DNA from 4 places in the Janthinobacterium sp. 67 genome. Region 4 is predicted to be linked to each of the others. Evidence: predicted binding sites of a transcription regulator. Region 4 holds the regulator's gene; each other region holds the start of a gene.

Region 1 (7,901 bases), 2.9 Mb from region 4:
TTCACCCATGGCTTGCGGGTCAATCCCAGGCGGTTCGCATTGCGCGCGATCAGGCCGGCGGCGATCATGTTGCGCGGATTGTTCGTGTTGGTGCAGCTGGTAATGGCCGCGATGATGACGGCGCCGTCCGGCATCTTGCCCGGCTCGTTCTCGACCACGCCGGAGATGCCGCGCGCGGCCAGTTCCGACGTCGGCACGCGGTTGTGCGGATTCGACGGCCCGGCGATATTGCGCACGACGGACGACAGGTCAAACGTCAGCACGCGCTCATACTGCGCGTCGACCAGGCTGTCGGCCCACAGGCCCGTCTCTTTCGCGTACAGCTCCACCAGTTTCACCAGTTCGTCGTCGCGGCCCGTCAGTTTCAGATATTTGATGGTTTGCGCGTCGATGTAGAACATGGCGGCCGTGGCGCCAAATTCCGGCGCCATGTTGGAAATCGTGGCGCGGTCGCCCAGGGTCAGGTGCGAGGCGCCTTCGCCAAAGAATTCCAGGTAGGACGAGACGACCTTCTGCTTGCGCAAAAATTCCGTCAGCGCCAGCACCGTGTCGGTAGCCGTGATACCGGGCTGCGGTTTACCCGTCAGCTTGACGCCGATAATGTCGGGCAAACGCATCCACGAAGCACGGCCCAGCATCACGCTTTCCGCTTCCAGGCCGCCCACGCCGATGGCGATCACGCCCAGCGCGTCGACCATCGGCGTATGTGAATCCGTGCCGACCAGGGTGTCGGGATAGGCCACGCCGTCCTGCACCTGGATCACGGGCGACATGCGCTCGAGGTTAATCTGGTGCAGGATGCCGTTCCCCGGCGGGATCACGTCGACGTTTTTAAACGCTTTCTTGGTCCAGTCGATGAAGTCGAAACGGTCTTCGTTGCGGCGGTCTTCGATGGCGCGGTTCTTGGCGAAGGCGTCGGGGTCGAAACCGCCGCATTCGACGGCCAGCGAGTGGTCGACCACCAGCTGCGTGGGCACGACGGGGTTGACGAGGGCCGGGTCGCCGCCCTGGGCCGCGATGGCGTCGCGCAGGCCGGCCAGGTCGACCAGGGCCGTCTGGCCCAGGATGTCATGGCAGACCACGCGCGCGGGGAACCACGGGAAGTCCAGGTCGCGGCGGCGTTCGATGAACTGGCTCAGCGAGGCGTTCAGGGTGGCCGGGTCGCAGCGGCGCACGAGGTTTTCGGCCAGCACGCGCGAGGTGTAGGGCAAGGTGGCGTAGGCGCCTGGCTGAATCGCATCGACTGCGGCGCGCGTGTCGAAGTAGTCCAGCCCTGTTCCCGGCAAGGCCTTGCGGTGCAGTGTGTTCATATTAGGGGTCATTATTTGCGGTCCTTGATCGGCACGAATTCCAGGTCTTCCGGGCCCACGTAGTTGGCGCTCGGGCGGATGATCTTGTTGTCGATGCGCTGCTCGACGATGTGGGCGGCCCAGCCCGAGGTGCGCGAAATGACGAACAGCGGCGTAAACATCGCCGTCGGCACGCCCATCATGTGGTAGGACACGGCCGAGAACCAGTCCAAGTTCGGGAACATGTTCTTGATTTCCCACATGACCGATTCCAGGCGCTCGGCGATGTCGAACATTTTCGTGGAACCGGCTTCCTGCGACAGCGAACGGGCCACTTCCTTGATGACCACGTTGCGCGGGTCGGAGATCGTGTAGACGGGGTGGCCAAAGCCGATCACCACTTCCTTGTTGGCGACGCGCTCGCGGATGTCCGCTTCCGCTTCGTCAGGGTTGTCGTAGCGTTTCTGGATTTCCAGCGCCACTTCATTCGCGCCGCCGTGTTTCGGGCCGCGCAGCGCACCGATGGCGCCCGTGATGGCCGAGTGGATGTCCGAGCCCGTGCCGGCGATGACGCGGCTGGTGAAGGTCGAGGCGTTGAATTCGTGTTCCGCGTACAGGATCAGCGAGGTGTGCATGGCTTTTTCCCACGACGCCGACGGTTTTTCGCCGTGCAGCAGGTGCAGGAAGTGGCCGCCGATCGAATCGTCGTCCGTTTCCACTTCGATGCGCTTGCCGTTATGGCTGTAGTGGTACCAGTACAGCAGCATGGAGCCGAACGACGCCATCAGGCGGTCGGCGATGTCGCGCGCGCCCGGCGCGTTATGGTCGTCTTTTTCCGGCAGGGTGCAGCCCAGCACGGACACGCCCGTGCGCATCACGTCCATCGGGTGGGCGGCGGCCGGCAGCGCTTCGAGCGCCAGCTTCACGGCCGACGGCAAGCCGCGCAAGGATTTCAGCTTGGCCTTGTAGCCTTTCAGTTCCGCGGAAGTCGGCAGCTTGCCGTGCACCAGCAGGTAGGCGATTTCCTCGAACTCGCAGCTGTCGGCCACGTCCAGGATATCGTAGCCGCGGTAGTGCAAATCGTTGCCGGTCTTGCCGACCGAGCACAACGCCGTGTTGCCGGCGGTGACGCCGGACAGGGCGACGGATTTTTTAGGCTTGAAAGTGGCGGCTTGCGGTGCGTTCATTGATTTCTCCAAAAATTGACTAGTCTCGGTTGCGTCACTGCGGGGCCAGCATGCGGCCCCTGCTTCTTGCTTATTTCTGCTTATTTCTTTTGCGCGGCGAACAGCGCATCGAGTTTTTGCTCGAAATCGTGGTAATTGATCGATTCATACAGCTCCATGCGCGTTTGCATGGTGTCGACGACGTTCTTTTGCGTGCCGTCGCGGCGCAGCGCCTGGTAGACGTTTTCGGCCGCCTTGTTCATCGCGCGGAAGGCCGACAAGGGGTACAGCGCCAGGCCCACGTGGGCGCTGCGCAGTTCGTCCAGCGTGAACAGCGGCGTGGAACCGAATTCCGTGATGTTGGCCAGGATCGGCACGTTGACGGCCTTGGCGAAGGTGGCGTACATGTCCAGGTCCGTGATCGCTTCCGGGAAGATCATGTCGGCGCCCGCCTCGACGCAGGCGACGGCGCGCTCGAGCGCCGCTTCCAGGCCATCGACGGCCAGCGCATCGGTGCGCGCCATGATGACGAAGTTCGGGTCCGTGCGCGCATCGACGGCCGCCTTGATGCGGTCGACCATTTCTTCCTTGCTCACGATTTCCTTGCCCGGACGGTGGCCGCAGCGCTTGGCGCCAACCTGGTCTTCGATGTGCAGGGCGGCCGCGCCGAACTTGATCATCGATTTCACGGTGCGCGCCACGTTGAAGGCGGACGAACCGAAACCCGTGTCGGCGTCGACCAGCAGCGGCAGGTCGCACACGTCGGTGATGCGGCGGATATCGGTCAGCACGTCGTCCAGGCTGGAAATGCCCAGGTCGGGCAAGCCCAGCGAGCCGGCCGCGACGCCGCCGCCGGACAGGTAGATGGCTTTATAGCCGGCGCGCTTGGCCAGCAAGGCGTGGTTGGCGTTGATGGCGCCGACCACTTGCAACGGAGATTCTTCCTGGACGGCCTTGCGGAATGCGGCACCTGCGGAGTATTGAGTCATGTGTTCACCTTATGGGTTTCGGATGGTCCCGAATGTTTCACGGAGTGGCTATGAGCACCAGTATTGCAAATGCCGTGCCAGGCCGGCGCGGCGTCGCAAAAAAGACGTGACGGCAGAGTGAAAACAGGGGGAAGGCGCGCGCCGGCGCTGCTCTACGGCTGTACCGCCTGGTAACAGCGATGTCACGTTTGGTTTGCGCAACGTTTCAATATTGTTTCATAATTTCACCTTGAAACAAAATATTGAAACATGCAACAGAACTCGGTGAAATCAATGGAAGCAGGAGCGGAAAGAAAAACAGCCGGCGGGTGCCGGCTGAAGATGAGTGCGGAAAGGTGAGGGATCAGGCCAGCCGCACCAGCGGATTGGCGATGATGTTGTCGATCTGGCGCACGGCTTCCTCGCAGGCGGCGGCGATGGCGCCCTCCTCGTCGTCGCGCACGAATTGCATGGTCGAGCCTTCGAATACTTCCAGTCCTTCCGCCGTGGCGCGCTCGATGTCGCAACTGGCCGACCATTTGCCGTCGGTGGTGGGCACGGCCAGGGGAACGATTTCCCAGCCTTTATAGTGAATTTTGGAACTGCTATTCATGGGGTGCCTCCTTGGCGACTGACTCAATAATGGAAATCGTAGCATGAAGCGCGACCGGCAGCGACGTGTTTCACGCGCCGGCCGTAGCCAGGCTCACTTTCGGGCTAAACGATTTACGCTGGCTCAAGGACGCAGCAGGTTATCCACTTCCGTGCGGGCTACTTCCAGGCCGGCCGCGCATGCCGTCTCGGGAGCCGCATAACCGCCCAGGGTGCGGCTGCGCGTGATCGCCTGCGCCTCGGGCTCCCCTTCGCGCTGCAGGCGGTAGGTAAAATCCCATAGATCGTCGTTATCCTTTTGCGGGGTCACGGAAATCGTAAAACCGCGGTACTGTTCGCTGCGTGCAGTGATATCGTTCATGAATTCCTCCTTGTAGCAATGAGGTTAGCACGCGGCAAGGCGCAGGGTGCGCACGACTGCGATGGGCGCATATCTGTTTTTCGCATGCCGAATCTCAAATTTCAACATTTTTTGAACGGACTCTGGCGATATAATGTCCTTCCCTGTCCGTCCTTTGCTGCCGTGATGACCCCACAAATCCAAGCTTTCTTCGACACTGCCACCTCCACCGTCACTTATGTCGTCTACGAGGCCGACGGGCGGGACTGCGCCATCATCGATTCCGTGCTCGACTACGACCCCAAGGCCGGCCGCACGTCCACCGCTTCGGCCGACAAGGTGATCGCCTTCGTGCGCGAACACGGCTTGCAGTGCCGCTGGCTGCTGGAAACCCACGCACATGCCGACCACCTGTCCGCTGCGCCCTACCTGCAGCAGCAGCTGGGCGGCGACGTGGCCATCGGCGCCGCCATCCAGACGGTGCAGCAGGCGTTTGCCGCCGTCTACCACCAGGACGGCGCCAGGGCCGACGGCTCGCAGTTCGACCAGCTGTTCGCCCCGGACCAGGTGTTTCATATCGGCGCATTGGAAGTGCGCGCCCTGCACGTGCCCGGCCACACGCCGGCCGACCTGGCTTACCAGATCGGCGACGCCGTGTTTGTCGGCGACACCCTGTTCATGCCGGACGTGGGCTCGGCCCGCTGCGACTTTCCCGGTGGCTCCGCGTCCCTGCTGTACCGTTCCGTGCAGCGTTTGCTGTCGCTGCCGCCGCAGACCCGCCTGTTCATGTGCCACGACTACCCGCCCAACGGCCGCGCGCCGCGCTGGGAAGTGACGGTGGCCGAACAGCGCGCCAGCAATATCCACTTGCGCGACGGTATTACGGAAGAGCAATTCGTGGCCATGCGCACGGGCCGCGACGCCACCCTCGACATGCCGACCCTGATCCTGCCCGCCATCCAGGTCAACATCAATGCGGGCAAGCTGCCCGAGCCGGAAGACAACGGCGTGCGCTACCTGAAGATACCGCTCAATGCGATCTAGCCTGGTGATGTAGTTCCCTCACATGGCGTCAGACGCAACAACACAATGCACATGCTGCGTCTTCCGCCATGCCAGATCCCTCAGTACCATGTGGCGACCCTATCCGAGGATCCGCCACGCCATGCAACCACCGTCAACATCCGCTCCATCCGAGCAACAGACCATCACGCTACCCATGCGCGGCGCGCTTGCCAGCCTGTCTCTGGCCATGCTGCTGCCCGCGCTGGGCACCAGCATCGCCAACGTGGGCTTGCCCGACATGGCCAGGGCCCTGCACGCGCCGTTCCAGGATGTGCAATGGATCGTGCTGTCCTATCTGCTGGCCATCACCGCGCTGATCGTCAGCGTGGGGCGCCTGGGCGACATGGTCGGCCGGCGCCGCCTGCTGCTGGCCGGCATCGCGCTGTTTGCCGCCGCCTCCATCCTGTGCGCGCTGGCGCCCTCCTTGTGGCTGCTGGTCGCCGCGCGCGCCCTGCAGGGCCTGGGCGCCTCCGTCATGATGGCGCTGACCATGGCCTTTGTCGGCAGCACCGTACCCAAGGCCAGGACGGGCAGCGCCATGGGCCTGCTCGGCACCATGTCGGCCGTCGGCACCACGCTGGGTCCCGCGCTGGGCGGCCTGCTGATCGCGCGCTTCGGCTGGCAAGCCATTTTCCTCGTCAACGTGCCGCTGGCCGGCATGGCGCTGCTGCTGGCCTGGCGCTACCTGCCGGCCGACCGGCGAAGCGCCAACGCCAAACGGCCCGTGTTCGACCACCGCGGCACCTTGCTGCTGGCGCTGACCCTGGCCGCCTATGCGCTGGCCATGACCTTGGGCCGCGGCCATTTCGGCATGCGCAACGTGGCGCTGCTGCTGGCCGCCTGCGTGGGCGCCATCGTGTTCGTCCGCGTTGAACTGAAAGCGCCGGCGCCGCTGATACGCCTGGCCATGCTGCGCGCGCCCGTGCTGGGCGCCGGCCTGGCGACCAGCATGCTCGTGTCGACGGTCATGATGTCCACCCTTGTGGTCGGCCCCTTTTATCTCGCGCGCGGCCTGGGCCTGGGCGCTGCCGCCACCGGCATGGTGCTGGCGGCCGGGCCGCTGGTGGCCGCGTTCTGCGGCGTGCCGTCCGGCTGGCTGGTGGACCGCTACGGCGCGCGGCGCATGGGCGGCGCGGGCCTGGGCGGCGCGGCCGTCGCCTGCCTGGCGCTGGCCCTGCTGCCCGCCAGCCTGGGCATTCCCGGCTACGCCGCACCGATCATGCTGCTCACGGCCAGCTATGCGCTGTTCCAGGCAGCCAACAATACGGCCGTGATGGGCGATATCGCTCCCGAGCAGCGCGGCGTCATCTCCGGCATGCTCAATCTGTCGCGCAATCTGGGGCTCGTCACGGGCGCCTCCGTGATGGGCGCCGTCTTCGCTGCGGGCGCCGGCGATATCGCCAACGCCCGGCCAGCGGCCACGATCGTCGGCATGCATGCCACCTTCGGCGTGGCCAGCGCGCTCATTCTGGCGGCGCTGGCGATTTTCGTGCTAGGCCGCTCCCAAGGCAGGGCTGAAGACCCCGCATGATGCGCGCGGAGGCATCAGCCCGCATTGATCTGGCCCGCGCAGACGTCGACCACGCAGCCGCGCAGCCAGCGGTGGGCAGGGTCGGCATCCATGCGCGGATGCCACATCAGCGACACGGTCAGCTCCGGCATGCGCAGCGGCAGCGCAAAGGTGAACATGCCGGCGCGCAGATTGCCCGTATGGCGTTCCGGCACGGTGGCGATCAGGTCGGAGCCGGCGGCCAGCGCCAGCGCCGCCGTAAAGCCGCCGACGATGCTGGCGATCGTGCGCTGCAATCCCAGGGCGGCCAGCGCGTCGTCCATCGGCCCCGTATCCTGGTCGCGCCGCGCCACCAGCACGTGCTGGCCGGCCGCATAGCGCTCGGCGCTGATGTCGCCCTGCGCCAGCGGATGACCGCTGCGCACCACGCCCACGAAACGGTCGCCGAACAGCCTGCGCGTGCGCACTTCCGGGCTGCTGAGACTGCCGATCACGCCCGTTTCCAGGTCGATGCTGCCCTCGCGCAGCTGCGTGCTTTCGCGGTCGGGCTTTTGCACGAAGCGCAGGCGCACGCCAGGCGCTTGCGCGCCGATGTGCGCGAGCAGCGCCGGGCCGAAATTTTCCACGAAACCGTCGCTCGAACGCAGCGTGAATGTTTGCGCCAGCTGGCGCGGGTCCAGCTGCTCCGCCGGTCGCAGCACGGCCAGCGCCTCGCCCACAAGGTGGCCCACCCGTTCGCGCAGCTCCAGCGCGCGCGGCGTGGGCACCAGTTCACGGCCGGCGCGCACCAGCAGCGGATCGCCCGTCGTCTCGCGCAGGCGCGCCAGGGCGCGGCTCATGGCCGATGGGCTCAAGCGCAAGCGCCGCGCCGCGCGCGTGACGCTGCCCTCGGCGAGCAGCACATCGAGGGTAATCAACAGGTTCAGGTCGGGTAGCGACATTGGCGCTTAT
Region 2 (7,901 bases), 1.5 Mb from region 4:
GTGGGGCCGGGCCGCGCGCACGAGGGAGAGTCCCAGCTGGAAGAGCTGTACAACAAGCTGCTGGCCGGCGACCAGGGCGGCCCGATGACGGAATTGCAGCTGCAGCGCAAGGACGGCTCGCCCCTGTCCGTGGAAGTGCAGCGGCGCACCCTGCGCTCGGGGCAGAGCTGGATACTGGTGGCCGTGGCGCGCGACATCACCGAGCGCAAGGATGCCGAGCAGCGCCTGATGAAGCTGGCCCATTTCGATACCCTGACGGGCTTGCCGAACCGCAGCCAGTTCTATGCCTCGCTGACCCATTCGCTGGCCCAGGCGGCTGAACACCAGTGGGCCGTGGCCGTGCTGTTCATGGACATCGACCGCTTCAAGAATATCAACGACACGCTGGGCCACACCATCGGCGACGATTTGCTGCGCCAGTTTTCCAGCCGCCTCGTCGATTGCCTGCGCGTGCGCGACACCATCGGCCGCTTTGGCGGCGACGAATTCGCCACCATCCTGCTGCTGCCGGAAGGCGCCCAGCATGCCGTCGGCGTGGTCGACAAGATCCGCGAGGCGATGCGCAAACCGTTCGACTTGCAGGGCCACGAGGTGACGGTGACGGTCAGCATCGGCATTTCCGTGTTCCCCGATGACGCGGCCGATGCGGACACCCTGATTCAATATGCCGACACGGCCATGTACCGCGCCAAGGAGGCGGGCCGCGACGCCTTCCGCTTCTTCACGGCGGAAATGAACGCGCAATCGATGGCGCGGCTGGACATGGAAAATGCCCTGCGGCGCGCCATCGACAACGAGGAATTCGTGCTGTTCTTCCAGCCCAAGGTGAATATCATCTCGGGGCGCATCAGCGGCGCCGAGGCGCTGATACGCTGGCGCCGGCCCGGCCACGGCATGGTCTCGCCAGCCCTGTTCATCCCCCTGCTGGAAGAAACGGGTCTCATCGTGCGCGTCGGTAACTGGGTGCTCGACGAGGCGTGCAAGAAGATCAGCGAGTGGGGCGCCAGCAGCATCGGCCCCGTGCACCTGTCGGTGAATGTCTCGGGCATCCAGTTTTTTGTCGGCGGCCTGGAAGAAGAGGTGCTCAAGGCGATCCGCAAGTACGATATCGCGCCCGACCTGCTGGAGCTGGAGCTGACGGAAAGCTCGCTGATGTCGAATGCCGAGGAAACCATCGCCGTGCTGCGCAACCTGAAGGCGCTGGGCATCCAGATTTCCATCGACGATTTCGGCACCGGCTATTCCAGCCTGGCCTATCTGAAGCGCTTCCCCATCGACAAGCTGAAGATCGACATCGCCTTCGTGCGCGAAGTGACGAGCAATCCGGACGACGCGGCCATCGTGCTGGCCATCATCAGCATGGCGCACAGCATGAAGCTGGAAGTGATCGCCGAAGGCGTGGAAAACGATGCGCAGCTGGCCTACCTGCGGCGCCACGGCTGCGACGAGATGCAGGGCTATTATTTCAGCCGCCCCGTGCCGCAGGAAGAATTCGAGCAGATGCTGATGGGCGGCAAGCTGCTGCAAGCGCCCGAGGATGCGGGCAGCGAAGAGCAGCAAACCTTGCTCATCGTCGACGACGACGTCTTCATGCTCGACGTGCTCAGCGACTTCCTGGCGCAGGACGGCTACCGCATCCTGACGGCGCAGACGGCCGCCGAGGGCTTCGACATCCTGGCGCGCCACAAGGTGCAGGTGATCCTGTGCGACCAGTGCATGCCGCTCATGAGCGGCACCGAATTCATGGAGCGGGTCAAGCATCTGTGCCCCGACACCTTCCGCATCATGCTGTCCGCCTTTGCCGACCTGACGCCCATCATGGCGGCCATCAACCGCGGCGCCGTCGACCGCTTCTATACCAAGCCGTGGAAAGGCGCCGTGCTGCGCGAGAATATCCGCGAAGGCTTCCGCCTGCACAAGCTGCTGCATGGCCCCGTGAAAGCGGCGGCCTAGGGGCTTGCTAGGCGCTGGCAACCGGCCGGCCGTGTGCGCTGGCGCACCTTGAGCGGTAGCTTTCCATCGAATTAGACTCCCGTCTCTAGTTTTGCTCTCTAGAATAAAAGTATCCATGTAGTGGCATGGCCTTTCACATGACGGGAGCTGGCGATGGTGAAGAAACTGAAGGAGCTGACGGAAGACACGGAATTGGCAAGCGCCGTGCGCTCGTCCGCGCAGCAGATCTGGCAAGCGGGCCTCGGTGCCTTCGCCAAGGCGCAGGAAGAGGGCGGGCGCGTGTTTTCCCGGCTGGTGAAGGAAGGCACGGAATTCCAGAAACGGGCCGAAGACAAGGTGGCCGACGTCAGCGGCAGCGTCAGCAAGCTGGCCGATGGCGTGGGGAAGCAGGCCAGCGGTTCCTGGGACAAGCTGGAACAGGTGTTCGAAGAGCGCGTGGCGCGCGCCTTGGCCACCATCGGCGTGCCCACGCAGCAGGATATCGCCGCGCTGCACGCGCAGATCGATGCCTTGAGCCGGCAAGTGGCGGCGCTGTCGGCCAAGCCCGCGCCAGCGCCCAAGCCGAAGGCGGTGGCCAAGCCCGCCGTGAAGGCGGCGCCCAAAACCGCACCGACATCCGCATCGAAGGCGGCCGCCGCCAAGGCCCCGGCCAAGCTTGCGGGCAAGGCGGCGAGCAAACCTGCCGCGAGACCGGCGGCGAAGAAAAAAGCACCGGCCGCCTGAGCCGGCGCCGCATCCCTCCGGCCTGCTCGCGCAGGCTTTTTTTTGCCCCGGCTTTCGCCGCCGCCGTGGGGCGTAGTGTTTCATTACGGCTATCTTAGGTGGTATGCTTGAGGCAGAACACAGAGAGATTGCCCGCCATGCTACAAAAAGCACCACGCCGTACCCGCGAACGCATCCTGGAGTTGTCGCTGCGCCTGTTCAATGAGTTTGGTGAGCCGAATATCACGACGACCGTGATTGCGGAAGAGATGAATATTTCGCCGGGAAACCTGTACTACCACTTCCGCAACAAGGACGACATCGTCAATTCGATCTTCGTCCAGTTCGAGGCGGAAATCGAACGTATCCTGACCGTGCCCGACGGACGCCGTTCGAATATCGAGGATGTCTGGCTGTACCTGCACCTGATGTTCGAGCTGATCTGGCGCTACCGCTTTTTCTATCGCGACCTCAACGATTTGCTGTCGCGTAACCGCAAGCTGGAACTGCACTTCAAGCTGATCCTGGCGCACAAGATCAAGGTGGCCACGCAGCTGTGCGAGGATTTGCGCAGCGAACAGTCGCTGGAAGCGTCGGACATGGAAATCGGTGCGATGGCGACGAATATGGTGGTCGTTGCCACCTACTGGCTGTCGTACGAGTATGTGCGCAACCCGCGCAAGTACAGCGAGCAGCAATCGATGTCCGATGCGCTGGCGCGCGGCTGCTACCAGGTGCTGTCGCTGATCGGGCCGTATTTGCGCAATGAAACGCATTTGCTGTTTCGCAAACTGTCGGAAGAGTATGTGACCAAACTGAAGAACGACTGACGCTGCTGCTGGCGCCACGTCGTCAATTACAGGAGAGATATATGGCTTGGAAACAATTTCCCTATCCGGACGACGCATATGTCTACACGCCGCAAACCCTGGAAGCGGCCTGGACGCGCCTGCATGCGGGCGACGTGGAACCGTTTCCCACGCACCCGTCACTGGTGCAAGCCTGGCTGGCCTTCCATGCGGGCGACTTCGAGCGCGCCGTGAAGCTGGGCCTGGCCGTCGGCGTGCCCGGCTATGCGGTGGCGCACAAGGCCACGTGTATCTACGCCACGCACTTGGAAGTCGATGACAGCCAGAAACTCGACATGTACGAGGAAGTGGCCGAGCGCTGCGAGCGCCAGCAGAGCGAGCAGCCGGACAATCCGGCCGGCTATTACTGGCATGCCTACAGCCTGGGCCGCTATGCGCTGGGCACGTCCGTCGTCAAGGCCCTGGCGCAAGGCATGGGCGCGCGCGTGCGCAACAGCCTGGACCGCACGATGACGATAGCGCCCATGCATGCGGAAGCGCATATCGCATTTGGGATTTATCATACGGAAATTATCGACAAGGTCGGCGCCATGATAGGCGGCCTGACGTACGGCGCCAACAAGGAAGACGGCTACCAGCACTTCAAGACGGCGCTGGCCCTGACGCCCCATTCGGCGCTGGCGCACAGCGAATATGCGCGCGCCTTGAACATGCTCGACGGAAAGAAAAAACTGGCGGAAGCGCTGGCCCTGTATGAAAAGGCGGCCGAGTGCGTGGCACTGGACGCCAAGGAACGCCTCGAGGTCGAGGCGGCGATCGATGAATTGAAAGGGTAGGAATACTGTGATCAAGGCTTTATGTGTGTACTGTGGCGCCAATGCGGGCGTCTCGCCGGACTATGCCGTGGCGGCGCGCGAACTGGCGCGCGTGCTGGTGGCGGAAAATATTTCGCTCGTGTATGGCGGCGGCAAGGTGGGCCTGATGGGCGTGATCGCCGATGAAGTGCTGCGCCTGGGCGGCGAGGTGACGGGCGTGATTCCCACCCAGCTGGTCGAACGCGAAGTGGGCCATACGGGCTTGACGCGCCAGTTCATCGTGAAGGACATGCATGAGCGCAAGGCGATGATGGCCAGCCTGTCCGACGCCTTCATCGCCATGCCCGGCGGCTATGGCACCCTGGAAGAACTGTTCGAGATGCTCACGTGGGCCCAGCTGGGCTTGCACGCCAAGCCCATCGGCTTGCTCAATGTCGACCGTTTCTATGATGGTTTGATCGCTTTTGTGCAAAACGGCAAGGAACAGGGTTTTATCCGCCCGCAGCACGCGGCCTTCCTCAATGCCGACGCCGATCCTGCCGCGCTGGTGCAGCGCCTGAAGGAGTGCGCGCCGTAAATCATGTCTGCCTGGCCGCCGGTCAGCTGTTTCCTGTCGCTTGCAAGGGCCATGCGGTGCGCACCGCATGGCTTTTTTATTTCTGCACGGGAAAATTGATCGGGCTTGGCGACTCAATTAATAAAAATATGGCAAAAAAATTGTATCTGCAGCATGTTTTTTTGAAAATGAAGATGCTTTTTAGGCATGGGTGTGGTTTACTGGCAGGGTTCAAAGTTAGGAATATCGGACACCGACGAGCGTTGTACAGACTCCCAAAAAAGGTGCCGACCCGTTTCAAGTTGCCCCAACCACGCTACTTCATCATCTCGAAAGGATGCTATTTTGAAACCTATGACCTTCTTGCGAGCGACCGCGGTCGCCGCCATTCTCGCCGCCGCTGGCGGCGCCCAAGCCCAAACCACCATCATCGGCTTCGATTCGCTGGAACAACCGGGCTACTTCGGTTCCGTGTTCAAATCCTACTCCGAAGGCGGCTACAACTTCGACAGCAGCTTCCTCGGACTGCTGAGCTCGGCACATCAGGATAGCTTCGCCTATGCCGGTTCGGCCGGTCTCGGCGCGACGCCCCTGTCGACGACCACCCTGAGCCGTGCCGATGGCGCCGCTTTCTCGCTGGGCTCGATCAGCCTGGCCGACTTCGTGAGCTTGCCCGGTTCCTTTGACGTGACGTTCGTCGGCCACCAGGTGGGCGGCGGCACGGTGAGCCAGACCTTTACCCTCGGTGGCGGCCACACCTTTGCCGATTACACGTTTACGGGTTTCAGCAATCTGCTGTCGGCAACGTGGAAGGAAGGCGCCTTGCATACCTTCCAGGTCGACAATATCGCGGCCACCGTCAGCGCCGTGCCGGAACCGGCCACCTACGGCATGATGCTGGGCGGACTGGGCCTGCTGGCCTTCCTGCGCCGCCGCAAGAACGCCGCCTGAACCTGAGCATGAGGCCGGCCTGCCGGCATCAGTAACAATGACAATGCCGCCCAGTGGATGCCCCGGGCGGCATTGTCATGTGGGCTTCATGCGCCGGACGTCATGACCACAGGCGCTGGCCCGACAGGTCGAGCTGGGTCAGGTACAGGCGCACGTCGAATTCGTACTGGTGGTATTGCGGTTCCATATACGTGCACAGCTTGTAGAACGCCTTGTCGTGCTGCTTTTCCTTGACGTGCGCCAGCTCGTGCACGGCGATCATGCGCAGGAATTCCAGCGGCACTTCCTTGAACATGGTGGCCACGCGGATTTCATGCTTGGCCTTGAGCTTGCCGCCCTGCACGCGCGAAATCGAGGTGTGCAAGCCCAGCGCATGCTGGATCACATGGATCTTGCTGTCGAACGCCACCTTGTTGATGGGTTCCGCATTGCGCAGGAATTCATTCTTCAAGTCCTGCACATACTGGTATAAAGCCTTGTCGTTGCGCACATCGTGCGCGTTCGGATAGCGTTTCAACAAAACGTCGCCCAGCTTGTCCTGTGCGATCAGTTGCTGCACTTGCGCTTGCGTTTGTTCGGAATAGGCGCTCAGGTATTTCAGGGATGGCTGCATGCGGGGAAGGGCGGGGCGTGGCGCGGAGGTGTCGGTAAGGCGAGAATGTACCATACCGCCGCGCCCGGCGCTGCGCCAACCCTTGCACGGGGCCGCCAGGGCCGCCCCGTGCCTTCCTGCGTCAAGCTGCGCGCTACCGTGCCGAGCCGCTCAGCCCGGCCAGTCCCGCCAGCCCTCGTCAGCCCTTGTCGTCTTCGTCCTTGCCGCCCTGCCGGCCAGTGCTGCTGCGCGCCGTCGTGCCGCGGCTTTCATTGGCGCGCTGGGCCGATTGCCGGCTTTCGCCGCCCTTGCGGCCGATTTCCGCCATGTGTTCGCGGTTACGGCTGACGGCTTCGCCGCCTTTCTGCCCGGCACGGCGTGCTTCTTCCGAGTCGAATTCATGCGCCGTGCCTTTTTGATGGGCTGCCTGGCCGCCCTTGCTGGCAATTTCGCGTTGCTGTTCCTCGTTCATGGCGGCGAAACCGCGCTTGCTCGTGCCTTTGCCGCTGCCCGATTCGCCGGCTTTCTGGCTGCTGCCAGCGCCTTTGCCCTGTTCATTACCTTGATTGCTAGCCATGTCGCTCTCCTTGCTGTCGAGTGGGGTCAAGTGGTCAATGCAGGTGTTCAATGCGCCTGCTCGGATTGCCTGCTGGTTTCGTGGTTGCGGCCCGCGCCATCGCGGTGGCCCGTGGCATGCATTTTTTCGATCATTTCACGCTGGCGCTGCGTGGCTTTTTCCGTCTCTTCCGCCGTCTTGCGTACCACTTCGTCGGCGAAAGCCACGGCCGTGCGGCTCGCTTCGGGCAGGTGGTTCTCTGCCGTGCGGTTCATCTCGACATTGGCGTTGGCGACGAGATTGCCGAGTTGCTGCTGGTACTGGCGCAGCTTGTCGCCGCCCGGCTGCACCTGGGCGGCGGCCAGCGACATGAACTCGCCCGTGTCGCGCGCACACAGCAGTTGCTGGCTGGCGCTGCTCCATTCCTGCAGCAAGTCTTGCGCCAGCCGCAGATGCAGCTCGCTCAGTTGCTGCACTGTATCGAACATCTTGCGCGATAGTTCCGTGGCGAAATTGCACTGGGCCTCGAGATGGGACTTCAGGGCGGGGCTGAAACTGGGGGACATACTGTTTGTGAACATGTTCTACCTCAATGAAAAGCGGATCCAGAAAACACCCGGTGCACCGGGTGCGGCGTATGGTGAAACAAGCAAAGGGATAGACGCCCAACGGCGCGCCAGGTTCCATGGCCGATGCCGGTTTGGCGTGAGAATGGGGTCTGGCAGATGAAAAAACGCGGTGACTTTGTGCCAGATCAAATGAACGTCAATCAGCCTGCCGCAGTCGGCAGCCATGCCGCTTGTGTGGAAAATGCATGTTTACTGGCCCGGGCGTGCGACAATAGCCGGCTCGCGGCAGCGCAGCCGATGGCCGGCGCGCGTGGCTGAGCCGAGCATCGCCTTACTTTTTGACCTATTTCCGCGACCATGACGCATCCCGAATACATCCTGACCCTGTCCTGCCTGGA
Region 3 (7,901 bases), 3.6 Mb from region 4:
CAGGGCGTCGCCGGCCGTCGTGGTGACCATGGTGGCGCCGCTTTCATAGGCGACCTTGCCGACGATGTGCTCGGCCAGGCGCAGCAAGTGCCCGGTGCCCGCCGTCACTGTGCGGTCCGGCAAGCTGGCGGCCGCCAGGTCGAGGATGGCGGAATCGGCCTGGGTCAGCGGTGTCGGCATGGTAAACAACAGCGGCGACAAGGTGTCGACCAGGTTCAGCCGTCCCTTGTGCGGGTAGATGGTTTCCACCACGCCGTGCGCCACCAGGCTCAGCGATTGATGGCTGCCGCTAATCGTCAGCATGTGCGACAGGTTGCCGTAGGCATCCGTGTAGGCGTGGCATCGGCCCGGCGTCGTGATTTGCCAGGACAGGGCCCGCTGCTGCGGTTCGATACGCGGCGTCAGGTGCAGCTGCTGGATGGTGTAGGCCAGCGGCGCACTGTAGGCGTACGCGGTTTCGTGGCGGATGGTGAGCTGCATCAGGCCGCCAGGGGAACGAGGAAGTCGCGGCTGACCCGGTTGCCCAGGTCATAGATGTTTTCCAGAAACTCCGTCAGGGTCAGGTGCAGGCCCGCCTTCATGATGTCGTCGATATGGCCGAATTTCAGTTCCGCGTGCAACTTGCCCGCGAAGCGTTCCGTATCGGCCGACACATCGTTGCGGATGTGCCTGAGGTTTTCCACCACGTCATCCATGCAGGCCAGGAGCGACCTGGGCATGTCGCCGCGCAGCATCAGCAATTCCGCCACCCGCGCCGGGGTGATCACGTCGCGGTAGACCTTGCGGTAGATCTCGAAACCGGAAACGGAGCGCAGCAGGGCCGCCCAGTAGTAAAAATCGCGCTGGGTGATGTCTTTCGACGTGTCGCGCGCGCCGTGGAACTTCACGTCGAGGATGCGCGCCGTGTTGTCGGCCCGCTCGAGGAAGGTGCCGAGGCGAATGAAGTGGATGGCCTCATCCTTGAGCATGGTGCCCAGCGTGACGCCGCGCGACAGGTGCGAGCGGTACTTGACCCATTCGAAGAACTGGCTGGGGTCCGTTTCCAGCAGATTGCTTTTCAGGCGTTTCTGCATGTCGAGCCAGGTGGCGTTCTGGATTTCCCACACTTCCGTCGTCAAAGTCCCCCGCACGGCGCGGGCGTTTTCGCGCGCGCCCGTCAGGCAGGCGAGGATGGACGAGGGGTTGTTCGGGTCGCGCACCATGAAGTCGAGCACGTCGCGTGTATGGAAGCGGCCATATTTATGGTCGTACGCGCTTTGCAGCTCGGAAATACCCAGGGTGGCGCGCCAGCCTTGTTCCGCGTCCTGTTCGGACTGGGGCAGCATCGAGGTCTGCATATTGACGTCGAGCATGCGCGCCGTGTTTTCCGCCCGCTCCGTGTAGCGGGCCATCCAGAACAAATGATCGGCGGTGCGGCTCAGCATGTTTTCTCTCCTGCAAAAGCGGATGTGGCTTCCAGTACCCAGGTATCCTTGGTGCCGCCCCCTTGCGAGGAATTGACCACGAGCGAACCTTCGCCCAGCGCCACGCGGGTCAGGCCGCCGGGCACCATGGAAATCGTCTTGCCCGACAGCACGAACGGACGCAAATCGATGTGGCGCGGCGCGATGCCCGATTCCACGTAGGTGGGACAGGCGGACAGGGCCAGTGTCGGCTGGGCGATGTAGCCGCCCGGATTGGCCAGCAGGCGCTGGCGGAAGTCCTCGATCTGCGCGGCGCTGGACGCGGGACCCACCAGCATGCCGTAGCCTCCCGCGCCATGCACTTCCTTGACGACGAGCTGCGCCAGGTTCGCCAGCACGTAGGACAAGTCGGCGCTCTTGCGGCACTGGTAGGTCGGCACGTTGTTGAGTATCGGCTCTTGCGACAGATAGAACTTGATCATGTCGGGAACAAAAGGATAGATCGACTTGTCGTCGGCCACGCCCGTGCCGATGGCGTTCGCCAGGGTCACCCGGCCGGCGCGGTAGACGGACAGCAGGCCCGGCACGCCCAGGGACGAGTCCGAGCGGAAGGCCAGCGGGTCGAGGAAATCGTCGTCCACGCGGCGGTAGATCACGTCGACTCGCTTGGGGCCGCGCGTCGTGCGCATGTAAACAGAGTTGTCGTTGACAAACAGATCCTTGCCTTCGACCAGTTCCACGCCCATCTGCTGGGCCAGGAACGCATGTTCGAAGTAGGCGGAGTTGTACATGCCCGGCGTCATGACGACGACCGTGGGGTCATCGACGCCCATGGGCGCGACGGAGCGCAAGTTGTCGAGCAGCATGTCCGGGTAATGGTCGACGGGCGCGATGCGGTTGCGCGCGAACAGTTCCGGGAACAGCCGCATCATCATCTTGCGGTCTTCCAGCATGTAGGACACGCCGGACGGCACGCGCAGATTGTCTTCCAGTACATAGAATTCGCCCTGTCCCGCCCGCACGATGTCGACGCCGGCGATGTGGGCGTAAATGTCGGAGGCGACGGAAATGCCCTGCATTTCCGGGCGGTACTGGGCATTCTTGTAGATTTGCTCGGCAGGAATGATGCCCGCCTTGATGATGTTTTGCTCATGATAAATATCATGGATGAACATGTTCAAGGCTTGCACCCTCTGCACCAGGCCCGTCTGCATCTGCGCCCATTCGGCGGCGGGAATGATGCGCGGGATGGTGTCGAACGGAATCAGGCGCTCCGTGCCGGCATCGTCGCCGTAGACGGCGAACGTGATGCCGACCCGGCGGAACGTCAGGTCGGCCTCGGCCCGCTTGCGGGCGATGGTCTCGGGGGATTGCTGCGCCAGCCAGCTGCTGAATTCACGATAGTGTTCACGTACCTTGCTGTCCGTACCCACCTCATTTGCAGTCATTTCATTGAAAAAATTTGCCATGTTGTGATTTCCCTTGAGCCGTGTCTGACTATAGCTCAGCAGGAAGCGTGCCAATGGCGCACACCTGAAAGTGTGTAAAAAATGACCATTTTTGTGGCATAAATCCGTCATCCGCACCGTTTTGGTGCGTTACTGCTCGGAAAGTGCCGGTGTTGGGGCAGGTAGCGGCGAGCTCAAGCGTCCGGCGTGACGAAGGGCCGGCAATCGATGGGCAGGTCGATGGTAAACGTGGTGCCCGTTTCCGGCGCGCTGTCGACCAGCGCGCTGCCGCCATGGCTTTCCGCCACGTTTTGCACGAAGGGCAGGCCGATGCCCCAGCCGGGCGCGCTGCCCTGGTGTTCGCGGCGCAGGTACTCGAAGATGCGCTCGGCCTGGTCGGGGGCGATAGTGCTGCCCGTGTTGTGCACGGTGAGTATCATACGTTCGCGCAAGGTGTTGACGTGGATATGGATGGGGCCGTCGTCGCCGTACTTGAGGGCGTTGCCGACCAGGTTTTCCAGGGCGCGGCGCAGCGAATTCTCGCACCACCAGCCCGTCACGGACGCGCCCGTCACCAGGCATTTGCCCGGATGGCCGGTATTGACGCTGTCGCCCACCTGGCGCGCCAGCGGCAGGATGTCGAAGCGCTGCAGCACCAGCGGCAGCTTTTGCCCGCGGTGGTAGCTGAGCGTATCGAGCAATTCCTGGATCATCTCGTCGAGACGCTTGCCGTGTTCGATGATTTTCGACGCCAGGGCCGGCACGTCGAGCTGCTGCGCGCGCCGCTGCAGCAACTGGGCGCTGTTGAGCATGACGGACAGGGGATTGCGCATGTCGTGCGACAGGCCGGCGGCGATGCGCCGCTGGAAGCTTTCGTGCATGGCGGTAAATTCCAGGATGGCTTCGCGGATGCCCGTATCGATCGAGGCATTGATCACCTGCCAGTCGCGGCGCCGCAGCGGCACGCCCGCTTCGAGGGCCGCATCGGCGAAACAGTCGCGGAAGATCTGGTATTCCTGGATCACCTGTTCCGGGCCATAGCTGGTCATGCGCGCCCGTTCGTTGCCGTGCACGGCAGGGGCATTGGTATGGCTGGTGGCATTGTCGCGCGGATAGCCTGGCGTCAGCGCTTCGGCCAGGTTGTCGAAGAAGGCGGGCAAGGTATTGATCAATATCGGTGTCAGCAGGGCATCGGCGCCGCGTACCTTGGCGCGCACCTCGTGTTCCCATTGCGTCAGCACGGCATCGCGCATGCTGAAGATGCGCCGCGTGCGCGCGGGCATGTCCAGCACGTGCATTTTCTGGTCAGAGGCATAGGTCATCGCAGCTCTCCATCGACAGCTCGGCATCCGCGCCGTGCAACGGCGGGAGCTAAAGTATCCTCCAAATCGGCGTGCGGGTGGTGTTCAATTTGGCGCGTCGGCGCCGGTCATGACGGCGCTCAAATGACCGAGGGCCGTATCCCATTGCTCCAGCGAAAAGTTCTGCGGATCGTCATGGCCATTCGCAAAGCCCGTATCGAGCACGGCGTGGAAGGCGGGGATCAGCCACGTACCCTTGCGCACGCTGGCGGCGATGTACAGCAGAGCCAGGCGCGCATATTGGGCGGAGGTGAAGCCAGGATCGGGCGCCAGCCCGTCGTTGCCCTTGCCGCCGCCGGGTACGGAGTTGCGCGGCTGCACCAGTTCCACGTGCAGGAACAGGCCCGTCAGCGAGGGCTTGTCTTTTTCCAGCTTGCTGGCGTAGCCGGCCGTGCCGAAGTCACGCACCTGCAAGGAGTTTCCCTGGCGGTTGACGTAGACATGGCCTTTCGGGCCGCCGCCCAGCGCGGGGTTGCGTAGATTGAAATCGTTGAAATCCCAGCTGGCGTCGTTGATGTGGCCGGGAATGGGCTCGAGCAGGAAATTCGGGTAGCTGGTGTCGTGGATGACGAAATAGCGGGCCATGGGCGCGGCCAGCCGGCCCACGGCGCGCGACAATGGCGCATCGACGGCGCCGCCCACGTCCGCCTCGCTGATCGATTGCTGCGCCAGCCACGCGCGCAGCTTGGCCGGCGCGATGCCCGTGCGCTGGCCGACGTGGGCGGCAAGAAAGTCCGGCAGCGGCGCGCTGTCGCCCAGGCGCGCATACAGTTTCACTGGACGCAGCAAACAGGTGGCTTGCGCCCGCGCATCGCCCTTGAAGCCGCTTTTCCAGGCGGCATACGGGCAGGCCGTTTGCTTTTGGGCGGCGGCCGGCAGGGACAGGCAGAGTAACAGCAGCAGGGCAGGGTATCGTTTCATGCCGCATTGTCGCCGAAGCGCCGCTTGCGGCACAGGCGCGCACGCGAAAAAAAGCTGCCAGAAGGCAGCTTTCATGAAGGCAGGGGCTGCCGGCTCTTTAAAACGCCACGCTGCCCGACACGACGAAGGTGCGCGGCGCGGCCAGCACCAGGCTGCCGGCGTCGAACGAGGAGACGGCCGAGGCCCAGTAGCTGCGGTCGGCCAGGTTGTCGATGCGCGCGCGCAAGGTCACGTCATGACCGGCTACCTGCGTCAGGTAGCGCGCGCCGATGTCGACGCGGGTCCACGATGGCAGTTGCTTGCGGTTGGCCAGGTCCGCATATTGCGTCGACGTGTAGACGGTACGGGCGTTCAGGCTCAAGCCGGGCGCGCCGGGCACGTCCCATTCGCCGCCCACGCTGAGCTGTGTCTTTGGCGCGCCGATGGCATTGTTGCCATTGTTGGCCGGCTTGTCCGTCTTGCGCTGCTCCGTATCGAGCCAGGTCAGGCCGCCCAGCAGGCGTACGCCCGCCATCGGCGTGCCGAAGATGGACAGTTCCAGCCCTTGGTTGCGCTGTTCGCCCGACAGGGTGGCGCGTGAACCGACCACGGCAGGCAAAGGCTTGGCCGTGGAAAACAGGGCGGCGCTCATGCCCAGCCTGCCGCCGTCGTACTTGACGCCGATTTCCTTCTGCTTCGACTTGTAGGGCGAGAAGACTTCGCCTTTGTTGCTCAGTGGCACGTCGTTCTGGCCATCAAAGTAGGTGCCGCTGGCAACGGGACCCTTGACCAGCGCCTCGATGTAGTTGGCGTACAGCGACACGCGCTTGCCGGCCTTGTAGACGATGCCGGCCACGGGCGTCGTGGCGCTCTTGTCATAGCTGGAATACTGGACGGCCGTGCCGTAGGCATACGCGGCGTCGCGGATCTGCTGGCGCCGCAGGCCCACGGTCAGCAGCAGCCGGTCGTCGAGGAAGGCCATGGTGTCGGCCACGGCGTAGCTGCTGAGGATGGTTTTTTGCGTCAGGCGTGGGTCGCTCATCACGCCGCCCGAGTTCGCCGCCAGGGTGGGCGGCATGGCCACGTCCAGCGGACGGTAGATATTCGTCGGCAAGCCCGCATAGTCGCTGATCGCATACGCATTCTTCGCCTCGTTCCAGTGGCCGGACCAGCTGGCCACCAGGGTGTGCCGGACGGCGCCCGTCGTCAGCTTGCCGCGTATGCCCAGTTCGCCCGTGCGGATTTCCTGCTTGCGCGCATTGTCGAAGCGGTACACGCGCGCATCGCCATTAAGCGAGGTCAACGTCGGTTGCGCCAGGCTGTTCGATTCCTTCGTCGAGCGGCTGCCGAACGCGGCCCAGGCCACCACATCCTTGGCCAGGTCCACTTCGGCGCGCGCCGTGCCGAACACATCGTGCTCCTTCGAATAGCTCCACGGCTGGGCAAAGTTTTTCGAGGCATCGGGCGCGCCCGGCAAGGCCGTCAGGCTGCCCGTGTTGACGGAAGGGCGTGGCGCCGCCAGGTCGAAGTTCTGGTAGCCCGCATCGGCCGACAGGCGGTAGCCGCGGCCGCGATAGTCGAGGCCGACGGAAAACATGCCCACGTCGTGGTCTTCGCGCTGGATGCCGGTCTCGCCCTGGCGCTTGGCGGCGTTCACGCGCACGCCGAATTCCTGGTGTTCGCCAAAGCGGCGCGCCACGTCGATGGCCGCGTAGGCGTGGCCACCCGATTCCACGCCCACCGTCAATTCCGTCAACGGCGTGTTGCCGGCGCGCTTGGGCATCAGGTTGATGGCGCCGCCGATGCCGCTGCCGCCCGGCGCCGCGCCGTTCAGGAAGGCGCTGGCGCCACGGAATACTTCCACGCGCTCGAGCAATTCCGGCGACACATATTGACGCGGCAGCACGCCATACAGGCCGTTATACGCCACGTCGTCCGAATCGAGGGCGAAACCGCGGATTACATACACTTCCTGGAAATTGCCATAGCCGCGCGACATGCGCACGGCCGCATCGCTCTGCAGCAAGTCGCCCACGCTGCGTGCCTGCTGGTCGGCAATGAACTGCTGCGTATAACTGGTGCTGCCGAATGGCGAATCCATCATGTCCACGGACCCGAGGATGCCCATGCGCCCGCCGCGCGCCACCTGGCCGCCCGCATACGCCCTCGACAAGCCTTCCGCCGACGCATCGGCCGAGGCATTGACGACAACGGTAGGCATGGTTTGCGCGCCGCTGTCCGTGGGTGAGTTCTGGGCATGGGCGGCGGCGCTGGCCAGCAGGAAGGCGGCCAGGGCAAACGGGGTAGGGACGAGGTGGAAGGAGCGCATGGTGTTATCTGGATATTAATGAGAATGATTATCATTATATTCCAGCGTGGCGCCATGCGTGGGAAAGTGTGAGAAAGCGGTCAAAAAGTCGCCATTTGTACAACACGGCGCAAGTGAGGGTGGCGGAATCTGGCGCAAAAAGGCGCGCCAGACGGTACCTTGTGGATTTATTAATGCCTACGGTCAAGTTTCGCTAAAATAAACCACCGCGCCCGGCGCCCACAGGAAACCGCATGCCATTGCTCCGCCATTTACAGTCCGCTGCCACGCGCATGCGGCGCTGCCTGAGCCTGAAAGGCGCGGCCGTCGCGCTGATATTGTCCATGCACGCGCTGGGCCTGTATTTCCTGCTGCTGCCGGCGCGGCAGCTCAAGCAATACACGGAAGTGGCCTTCATGACCTTGTTGCCGCCCCGGCCAGCGCCGCAGGCGCCACCGGTGGCCTTGCCCGTGCCCATGCA
Region 4 (7,901 bases):
CCCAGCAGCACGTCGCGGAACGGTTTGATGTCCTCTTCCACCTGGTGCTTGAATTCCGTCTCGGAAATGAGCATGCCGGCAACAAATGCGCCCAGGGCCAGCGACAGCCCGGCCCGCTCCGTGATCCACGCCGCGCCCAGGGTAATCAAGAGCAGGTTGAGCATGAACAATTCTTGCGAGCGGCGCTTGGCAACGATGGTCAGCCAGCCGCGCACCATCTTCTGGCCGATGAACAGCAGCAAGATCAGCACGACCAGGGCCTTGCCGCCGGCCCAGGCCAGGGTTTCGGCCAGGTTGTCCGAATCGCGCGTGAGGGCGGGAATCAGGATCAGCAGGGGCACGACGGCCAAGTCCTGGAACAGCAAGATGCCGATGATCTTGCGGCCGTGCTCGCTTTCGAGTTCCAGCCGTTCCGTGAGCATTTTCGACACGATGGCCGTCGACGACATGGCCAGCGCGCCACCCAGGGCGAACGCGGCTTGCCAGCTCAGGTGGACGTAGGCGGACAGGTAGCGTCCGACGAACCAGCCGAAGACGACGGTGGCGATGATGGTGGTGACCACCTGCGCCATGCCAAGGCCGAAGACGATGCGCCGCATGGCGAGGAACTTGGGCAGGGAAAATTCGAGTCCGATGGAAAACATCAGAAAGACGACGCCGAACTCGGCCAAGGTATGGCTGGCCTCGTTTTCGGCCGCCAGGCCCAGCGCGTGGGGGCCGATGACGATGCCAACGGCCAGGTAGCCCAGCATGGGCGGCAAATGCAACATTCTGAAAGCGACCACGCCCAGCACGGCGCTGCCGAGTAACATCAGGGTCAGTTCAAGCGAGGAAAACATGGGTTGCCCGGTGCGGTCAATGGAAATCGTTGTTTGTTGTGACTGGCAAGTTTTTTGCTTTCCTAATTCGTTTATACTTTGGGCATGAGTGTAACCCATGAAAAAACAATGCTGAAAGCTTTTGATCGAATTGACATGCAAGCGACGACCGAGCGCGCCGTTGCGCTAGCCCGCACCACCTTGCAGATCGAGTCCGACGCCATCGTTGCGCTGCACGCGCGCCTGGCCACGGACGACAGCGTGGGCCGCGCCGTGGCGCTGTTGCTCCAATGCAAAGGAAGAGTCGTCGTCTCCGGCATCGGCAAGTCCGGCCATATCGCGCGCAAGATTGCCGCCACCCTCGCGTCCACCGGTACGCCGGCCCTGTTCGTGCATCCGGCCGAAGCGGCCCATGGCGACCTGGGCATGGTCACCTCGGACGATGCTTTTATTGCCATATCGTACTCGGGCGAATCGTCCGAGCTGATGGCCATCATGCCCGTCGTCAAGCGCATGGGCGGCGTACTGATTTCCATGACGGGCAAGCCGAATTCCAGCCTGGCCCAGCTGGCCGACGTGCACCTGGATATTTCTGTTGAAAAAGAAGCCTGTCCGCTGAACCTGGCGCCGACGGCCAGCACTACCGTCACCCTGGCCCTGGGCGACGCCATCGCCGTGGCCTTGCTCGACTTGCGCGGCTTCAAGGAAGAAGATTTTGCCCGCTCGCACCCGGGCGGCGCCCTGGGCCGCCGCCTGCTCACGCACGTGCATGACGTCATGCGCAGCGGCGAACGCGTACCCAAGGTGCCCGTTGAGGCATCCCTGCTGCAGGCGCTGGAAGAAATGACGAAGAAGGGCATGGGCATGACGGCCATCGTCGATGCCGACAACCGTCCCGTGGGCGTGTTTACGGATGGCGACTTGCGCCGCATGTTCGAGCGCGTGCAGGACTTCACGCAAGTGGCGATCCGCGACGTCATGCATGCGCAGCCGCGCAGCATCGCGCCCGAACGCCTGGCCGTCGATGCCGTGGCCGTGATGGAGCAGTTCCGCATCAACCAGATGCTCGTCGTCGATGCCGACGGCAAGCTGGTGGGCGCGCTGCATATCCATGACCTGACGCAAGCGAAGGTGATCTGATGGACAGCGTGGCGGACAACCTGGCACGCGCGGCCAAGGTCAAACTGATGATCTTTGACGTCGATGGCGTGCTCACCGACGGCAGCCTGCATTTCGGCCCCGATGGCGAGATGATGAAAACGTTTAATGTGTATGATGGCCTGGGCATCAAGCTGCTGCAGGAATCGGGCGTGCAGACGGCCATCATCAGCGCGCGCCGCTCGGCCATCACGGCGCGCCGCGCGCAGGACCTGGGCATTACCCACGTGCACCAGGGCGGTCACGACAAGCTGACGCCGTTTCGTGAACTGCTGGCGCTTACGGGCTTGACGGAAGAGCAATGCGGCTATATCGGCGACGACGTCATCGATGCGCCCATCCTGAAACGCGTGGGCTTTGCCGTCAGCGTGCCGGGCGGGCGTCCGGAAGCGCAGGGCCTGGCGCACCATGTGACGCAGGCCGGCGGCGGCCGTGGCGCCGTGCGCGAGATCTGCGAATTCCTGCTGCGCGCGCAGGACAACTATACGCGCGTCATGGCGCCGTTCCTGGAGTGAGGCGCGCCGCCTCGCCAGTGACATTTGAAAGAGTAAAGTCCTATGCGTAAGCCAGGAGGCGCCCATCGCTGGCGCATCATTTTCACCGTGCTGGGCGCGGTTGTCGTCGCGCTGGGCAGCTTTTGGCTGCTCGAAGTGATGAACAAGAATGGCCAGGATGCCATGCCCAGCAAGCACTTGGATGAGCCCGACTATTTCATCACCAATTTCAGCCTGGTGCGCATGGACTTGACGGGTAAGCCCAGCTATATCGTGTCGGGCACCAAGCTCACGCATTATCCTGCCGACGATTCGTCCGACATCGACCAGCCCTTCGTGCGCAAGCTCACGCCGGGCATGCCGCCGTTGAACATGAACGCGGAACTGGCGCACATCGACCAGGACAATACCCGGCTGCAACTGCACCGCAATGTCGTGATCGACCGCGTGGCCAGTCCGAAGGCGCAGAACCTGACGATCAAGACGGAAGCGCTGACGGTGTTTCCGGACGAGGAAAGAATGGAAACGGACGTGCCTGTCGATATCCTGACGGGCACCTCGCGCCTCAATGGCATCGGCATGAAAGCCAATAACGCCACCGGCGAGGTGGAAGTGCAGAATGCGCTGCGCATGGTCCTCCCGCCGAAACCGCGCCCGGCCGCGGCGGCAAAATGACAGAATGAAACAAGGAAACCATACTATGAAGAACATCTTGCTGTTGACCGTATTTTCTCTGGGCATCATGGGCGCGGCGCATGCCGAGAAGGCCGATTCCGAGAAGGAAGCCGTCATCACGGCGCGTAGCGGCCACGTCGATGACGTCAAGCAGATCCGCACCCTGACGGGCGACGTCGTGCTGGTCAAGGGCACCCTGACCATGAAGGCGGGCCGGGCCCTGATCACGGAAGACCCGCAAGGCTACCAGTTCATCACCTTCTGGGCCGATCCCGGCAAGCTGGCCACCTTCCGCCAGAAGCGCGATGGCGCGGGCGACCTGTGGATCGAAGGCGAAGCGGAGCGCGTGGAATACGACAACAAGACGGAAGTGGTGAAACTGTTTTCCAAGGCCAAGGTAACGCGCCTGGAAGGCACGAAAGTGACCGACGTGGCCAACGGCGCGTTCATCTCGTATGACAGCCGCAAGGAAGTATTCCAGATGGAAAATACCAACAGCGGCACCAGCACGCCCGATGGCGGCAGCGTGCGCATGGTGATCCAGCCGAAGACCAAGGCGCCGGCGGCGGAGAAAGCGCCGGCCACGCCTGCGCCAGGAACGAAATAATGGACAATACTCGTTGCGGCAGCACCCTGATCGTTCGCGGTCTGCAAAAAACCTATGGCAAGCGGCAAGTCGTGCATGATGTTTCGCTGCAAGTCGAATGCGGTGAAGTGGTGGGGTTGCTGGGCCCGAACGGCGCCGGCAAGACTACCTCGTTCTACATGATCGTCGGCCTGGTGCCGTCGGACGGCGGCAGCATCGACATCAGCGGCGTGGACATTTCCAGCCTGCCGATCCATCGCCGCGCGCAGATGGGCCTGTCCTATCTGCCGCAGGAAGCGTCCGTGTTCCGCAAGCTGACGGTGGAAGACAATATCCGCGCCGTGCTGGAAATCCAGACCGTCGAAGGCCGCCCCCTGAAGAAGGCCGAGATCGAGGAACGTCTGGATAAATTGCTGGCCGACTTGCAGATTGAAAAGTTGCGCGAGAACCAGGCCTTGTCCCTGTCGGGCGGCGAGCGCCGCCGCGTGGAAATCGCCCGCGCGCTGGCCACCGATCCCCGTTTCGTGCTGCTTGACGAGCCGTTCGCCGGTGTCGATCCGATCGCCGTGATCGAGATCCAGCGCATCGTGCGCTTCTTGAAGGAGCGCAATATCGGCGTGCTCATCACCGATCATAATGTGCGCGAGACGCTGGGTATTTGCGACCGTGCCTACATCATCAACCAGGGCTCGGTGCTGGCGTCGGGACGCCCCGACGACATCATCGCGAACGAGTCGGTACGCCGGGTCTATCTGGGCGAACACTTCCGTATGTGAGCCAATGAAACAATCATTGCAGCTGCGCACCTCGCAGCACCTGGCACTGACGCCGCAGTTGCAGCAATCGATACGCCTGTTGCAATTGTCTACCCTGGAATTGCACCAGGAACTAGAGCAACTGCTGACGGACAATCCCCTGCTCGAACGGCTCGACGATCCGCTCGACCGTTCGCTGCGCCTGCTGTCCGATGGCGCCTTGAGTTCGACGGCCGCGCCGGCCGAAGCGCCGCCCCAGCCGCCAGGCCAGGAGGCGCCCGCGGCGCCGGCTGAAGCGGAAACCTTTGACGGCGAGGCGGGCGAGGGCCCGGCCGCCGTGGATGGCGGCGACAGCGACTGGAGCGAGGCGAGCCGGGGCAAGGCGCCCGACGACGAAGATTCCCGTCCGCAACTGGAAGCCCATCACTGCACCCTGCGCGAACACCTGATGGAGCAGATGCGCGTGACGGTGCTCGAATTGCGCGACCGCGCGCTGGTCGAGCTGATCATCGACGCGCTCGACGACAATGGCTACCTGGAAGAGTCGCTCGACGACATCCTGGCGCGCCTGCCGGAAGAGCTGGAAATCGACGCGGACGAGATGCGCACGGCCCTGGCGCTGCTGCAAAGTTTCGATCCGCCCGGCGTGGGCGCGCGCAATGCGTCCGAATGTCTGGCCCTGCAGATCAAGCGCTTGCCGCAGGTTGCCATGGTGACGCGGCGCATGGCCCTCGTCATCGTGGAAAAGCACCTGGCCTGGTTTGCCCAGCGTGATTTCAACAAGCTGAAAAAAGCCCTCGATTGCGACGATGAAGACTTGCGCGAAGCGCAGACGGTGATTCGCCAATGCAACCCGCATCCGGGTGCCGTGTTCGCCTCTGACGTGTCCGATTACGTGGTGCCCGACGTCGTCGTCAAGCGCGCGCGCAATGGCTGGCAAGTGACCCTGAACAACGACGTCATGCCGCGCCTGCGCGTGAACGCCATGTACGCCAACCTGCTCAAGCAGGGCAAGGGCGAAGGTGCCATGGGCGCACAGTTGCAGGAAGCCAAGTGGCTGATCAAGAATATGCGCCAGCGCTTCGACACCATCCTGCGCGTGGCACAGGCGATAGTAGAAAGACAAAAGAACTTTTTCTCGCATGGGGCCGTTGCCATGCGCCCCCTTGTGCTCCGTGAAATAGCTGATACACTGGGTTTACACGAGAGTACTATCTCGCGGGTAACAACTCAAAAGTACATGCTGACCCCGCACGGCATGTTCGAGTTGAAATATTTCTTTGGTAGCCACGTCGCCACCGAAGCGGGGGGCGAAGCGTCATCGACGGCGATACGGGCATTGATCGTGCAACTGACAGGAGCAGAAGACCCTAAAAATCCTTTATCCGACAGTAAGATTGCGGACATGCTGGGGGAACAAGGCATGGTGATTGCGCGACGTACTGTTGCCAAATACCGGGAAGCATTAAAAATTCCGCCAGTGAGCCTGCGTAAGTGTTTGTAAGTTTTTTTCGGTTCCTCTGCGGGCCGGATACGATGGACCGCACGAACCCGATCATCTTTAGGAGTGTGTATGAATCTCACCATCAGCGGACATCATCTCGAAGTGACACCAGCCATCCGTGAATACGTACAAACGAAGCTGGAGCGCGTGAAACGTCATTTCGATCAAGTCATCGATATCGCCGTGATTCTGACCGTGGATAACCTCAAAGAGAAAGAAAAACGTCAAAAGGCCGAAGTCAACCTGCGTCTGAGTGGCAAGACCGTCTATGTGGAAAGCCTGGCGCAAGACTTGTACGCCGCAATCGATGCCCTGATCGACAAGCTCGATAGGCAAGTGATGAAATACAAAACCAAAGTGCAAGGGCACGGTAAAGAGGCGATCAAGCATCTGCCAGACAGCTCGGAAGAAGAATTCGCCCCCGCCTAAGCGGCCTGCGACTTTCAACCGGTTGTGATCAACTAAGGGCGCACATTGCGCCCTTTTTTGCGCCCAGCGGAACGCAATGTTCCCCGCGCAGGCGCTAGAATGTTTGCACTTTCACTTCTTTCCTGCCTGCCATGAGCGACTTCGTCCAGACTGCCATCCGCAACCGCACGGGCCACATCGTGCTCGACCGTCCGAAAGCCTTGAATTCCCTGTCGCTGGACATGGTGCGCGCCCTGAGCGCGGCCCTGCTGGTCTGGCGCGATGATCCCCAGGTGGACGCCGTCGTGATCCGCTCCAGCAGCGAGAAGGGCCTGTGCGCCGGCGGCGACATCCGTTTCTTTTACGATGCGGGCCTGGCCACGCCGCAAGGCGGCAGTGCCTTGCTGGAAGATTTCTTTACGGAAGAATACGCTTTGAATCATTTGATTCATTTCTATCCGAAACCGTATATTGCCGTGATGGATGGCGTGGTGATGGGCGGGGGCATGGGCGTGGCGCAAGCTAGCCCCGGCAACTGCCTGCGCATCGTCACGGGCCGCACGCGCATGGCCATGCCGGAAGTCAATATCGGCCTGTTTCCGGACGTGGGCGGCAGCTATTTCCTGTCCCGCCTGGCTGGACAGCTGGGTCTGTACCTGGGCTTGACGGGCTTGACGATCAACGCGGCCGACGCCCTGTACACGGGCCTGGCCGATGTCTACCTGCCCGAAGCGCAGGTGGGGGCCCTGCTGGACCTGTTCGAATCGACGCCGGGCGAGGCCTTGCCGGTGGCGATCAAGGCCCTGGCGGCGCCGTTCCAGGCCAAGGCGGGCGTTTCGTCCCTGGCCACGGCGCGCGCGGCGCTGGATCGCCATTTCAGCGCTGGCTCCGTGGCAGCCATCATGGCCTCGCTGGCGCAGGACGACGGTGCGTTCGCCAGCAAGGCCTTGGCGGCCATGCGCCTGCGCTCGCCCCTGATGATGTCCGTGACGTTGGAATTGCTGCAGCGGGGCGCCCACCTGGGCGTGGCCGATTGCCTGCGCATGGAACGCACGGTGGTGCGCCACAATTTCGAACATGGCGAAGTGCTCGAGGGCGTGCGCGCGCTGGTGGTCGACAAGGATAATGCGCCGCGCTGGAATCCATCAAGCCTGGACGAGGTCGACGCGGCCATGGTGGCGCGCTTCTTCGCTCCCGTCTGGCCGGCGCAAGCGCATCCGCTGCGCCACCTGAATTAAACTAGGCGCGTTCGCGGTGGCGCAAGACGACGCGTTCGTTGGGCCCGAAGTATTGCGCCAGCCGTTCCGCCATGTACACGGAGCGGTGCTGGCCGCCCGTGCAGCCCAGGGCCACCGTCAGGTAGCTGCGGTTGTCGGACTTGAATGATGGCAACCATTTCTCGATGAAGGCGCGTATGTCGGCCAGCAATTCCAGCGCGCTCGGCTGCGCGTCGAGGAAGGCGATCACGGGCGCGTCGCGTCCGTCGAGGGGGCGCAGGGCCAG

Evidence for each region. Region 4 encodes sigma-54, which starts transcription at its own class of promoters, with help from an activator protein. Its sites were predicted from a motif close to TGGCANGNAANCTGCTTT; they were not measured.
Region 1: prpB (methylisocitrate lyase) is a predicted target of sigma-54. The motif match lies at 3,507-3,524, and genes of this name have one in related genera.
Region 2: CLU90_RS30015 (PEP-CTERM sorting domain-containing protein) is a predicted target of sigma-54. The motif match lies at 4,986-5,003, and genes of this name have one in related genera.
Region 3: CLU90_RS04615 (circularly permuted type 2 ATP-grasp protein) is a predicted target of sigma-54. The motif match lies at 2,908-2,925, and genes of this name have one in related genera.

What each region holds. Positions count from the first base shown of each region.
Region 1 covers NZ_PGES01000001.1:1,740,617-1,748,517, forward strand. The annotation lists gene acnD (Fe/S-dependent 2-methylisocitrate dehydratase AcnD) at 1-1,310, opposite strand, end outside; gene prpC (bifunctional 2-methylcitrate synthase/citrate synthase) at 1,322-2,476, opposite strand; gene prpB (methylisocitrate lyase) at 2,557-3,444, opposite strand; gene CLU90_RS07780 (hypothetical protein) at 3,788-4,036, opposite strand; gene CLU90_RS07785 (hypothetical protein) at 4,160-4,396, opposite strand; gene CLU90_RS07790 (MBL fold metallo-hydrolase) at 4,562-5,419, shown strand; gene CLU90_RS07795 (MFS transporter) at 5,541-6,971, shown strand; gene CLU90_RS07800 (LysR family transcriptional regulator) at 6,986-7,891, opposite strand; gene CLU90_RS07805 (M20/M25/M40 family metallo-hydrolase) at 7,898-7,901, opposite strand, start outside.
Region 2 covers NZ_PGES01000001.1:6,105,353-6,113,253, forward strand. The annotation lists gene CLU90_RS27475 (EAL domain-containing protein) at 1-1,953, shown strand, start outside; gene CLU90_RS27480 (phasin family protein) at 2,107-2,676, shown strand; gene CLU90_RS27485 (TetR/AcrR family transcriptional regulator) at 2,814-3,485, shown strand; gene CLU90_RS27490 (hypothetical protein) at 3,527-4,300, shown strand; gene CLU90_RS27495 (TIGR00730 family Rossman fold protein) at 4,311-4,856, shown strand; gene CLU90_RS30015 (PEP-CTERM sorting domain-containing protein) at 5,190-5,786, shown strand; gene CLU90_RS27505 (YgjP-like metallopeptidase domain-containing protein) at 5,887-6,399, opposite strand; gene CLU90_RS27510 (KGG domain-containing protein) at 6,578-6,955, opposite strand; gene CLU90_RS27515 (phasin family protein) at 7,003-7,515, opposite strand; gene purU (formyltetrahydrofolate deformylase) at 7,861-7,901, shown strand, end outside.
Region 3 covers NZ_PGES01000001.1:1,049,533-1,057,433, forward strand. The annotation lists gene CLU90_RS04605 (transglutaminase family protein) at 1-480, opposite strand, end outside; gene CLU90_RS04610 (alpha-E domain-containing protein) at 480-1,424, opposite strand; gene CLU90_RS04615 (circularly permuted type 2 ATP-grasp protein) at 1,418-2,872, opposite strand; gene CLU90_RS04620 (sensor histidine kinase) at 3,046-4,173, opposite strand; gene CLU90_RS04625 (hypothetical protein) at 4,258-5,133, opposite strand; gene CLU90_RS04630 (TonB-dependent receptor) at 5,231-7,441, opposite strand; gene CLU90_RS04635 (hypothetical protein) at 7,675-7,901, shown strand, end outside.
Region 4 covers NZ_PGES01000001.1:4,652,280-4,660,180, forward strand. The annotation lists gene CLU90_RS20860 (monovalent cation:proton antiporter family protein) at 1-839, opposite strand, end outside; gene CLU90_RS20865 (KpsF/GutQ family sugar-phosphate isomerase) at 924-1,958, shown strand; gene CLU90_RS20870 (KdsC family phosphatase) at 1,958-2,491, shown strand; gene lptC (LPS export ABC transporter periplasmic protein LptC) at 2,534-3,145, shown strand; gene lptA (lipopolysaccharide transport periplasmic protein LptA) at 3,171-3,752, shown strand; gene lptB (LPS export ABC transporter ATP-binding protein) at 3,752-4,507, shown strand; gene CLU90_RS20890 (RNA polymerase factor sigma-54) at 4,512-5,990, shown strand; gene hpf (ribosome hibernation-promoting factor, HPF/YfiA family) at 6,060-6,419, shown strand; gene CLU90_RS20900 (enoyl-CoA hydratase/isomerase family protein) at 6,551-7,636, shown strand; gene rapZ (RNase adapter RapZ) at 7,638-7,901, opposite strand, start outside.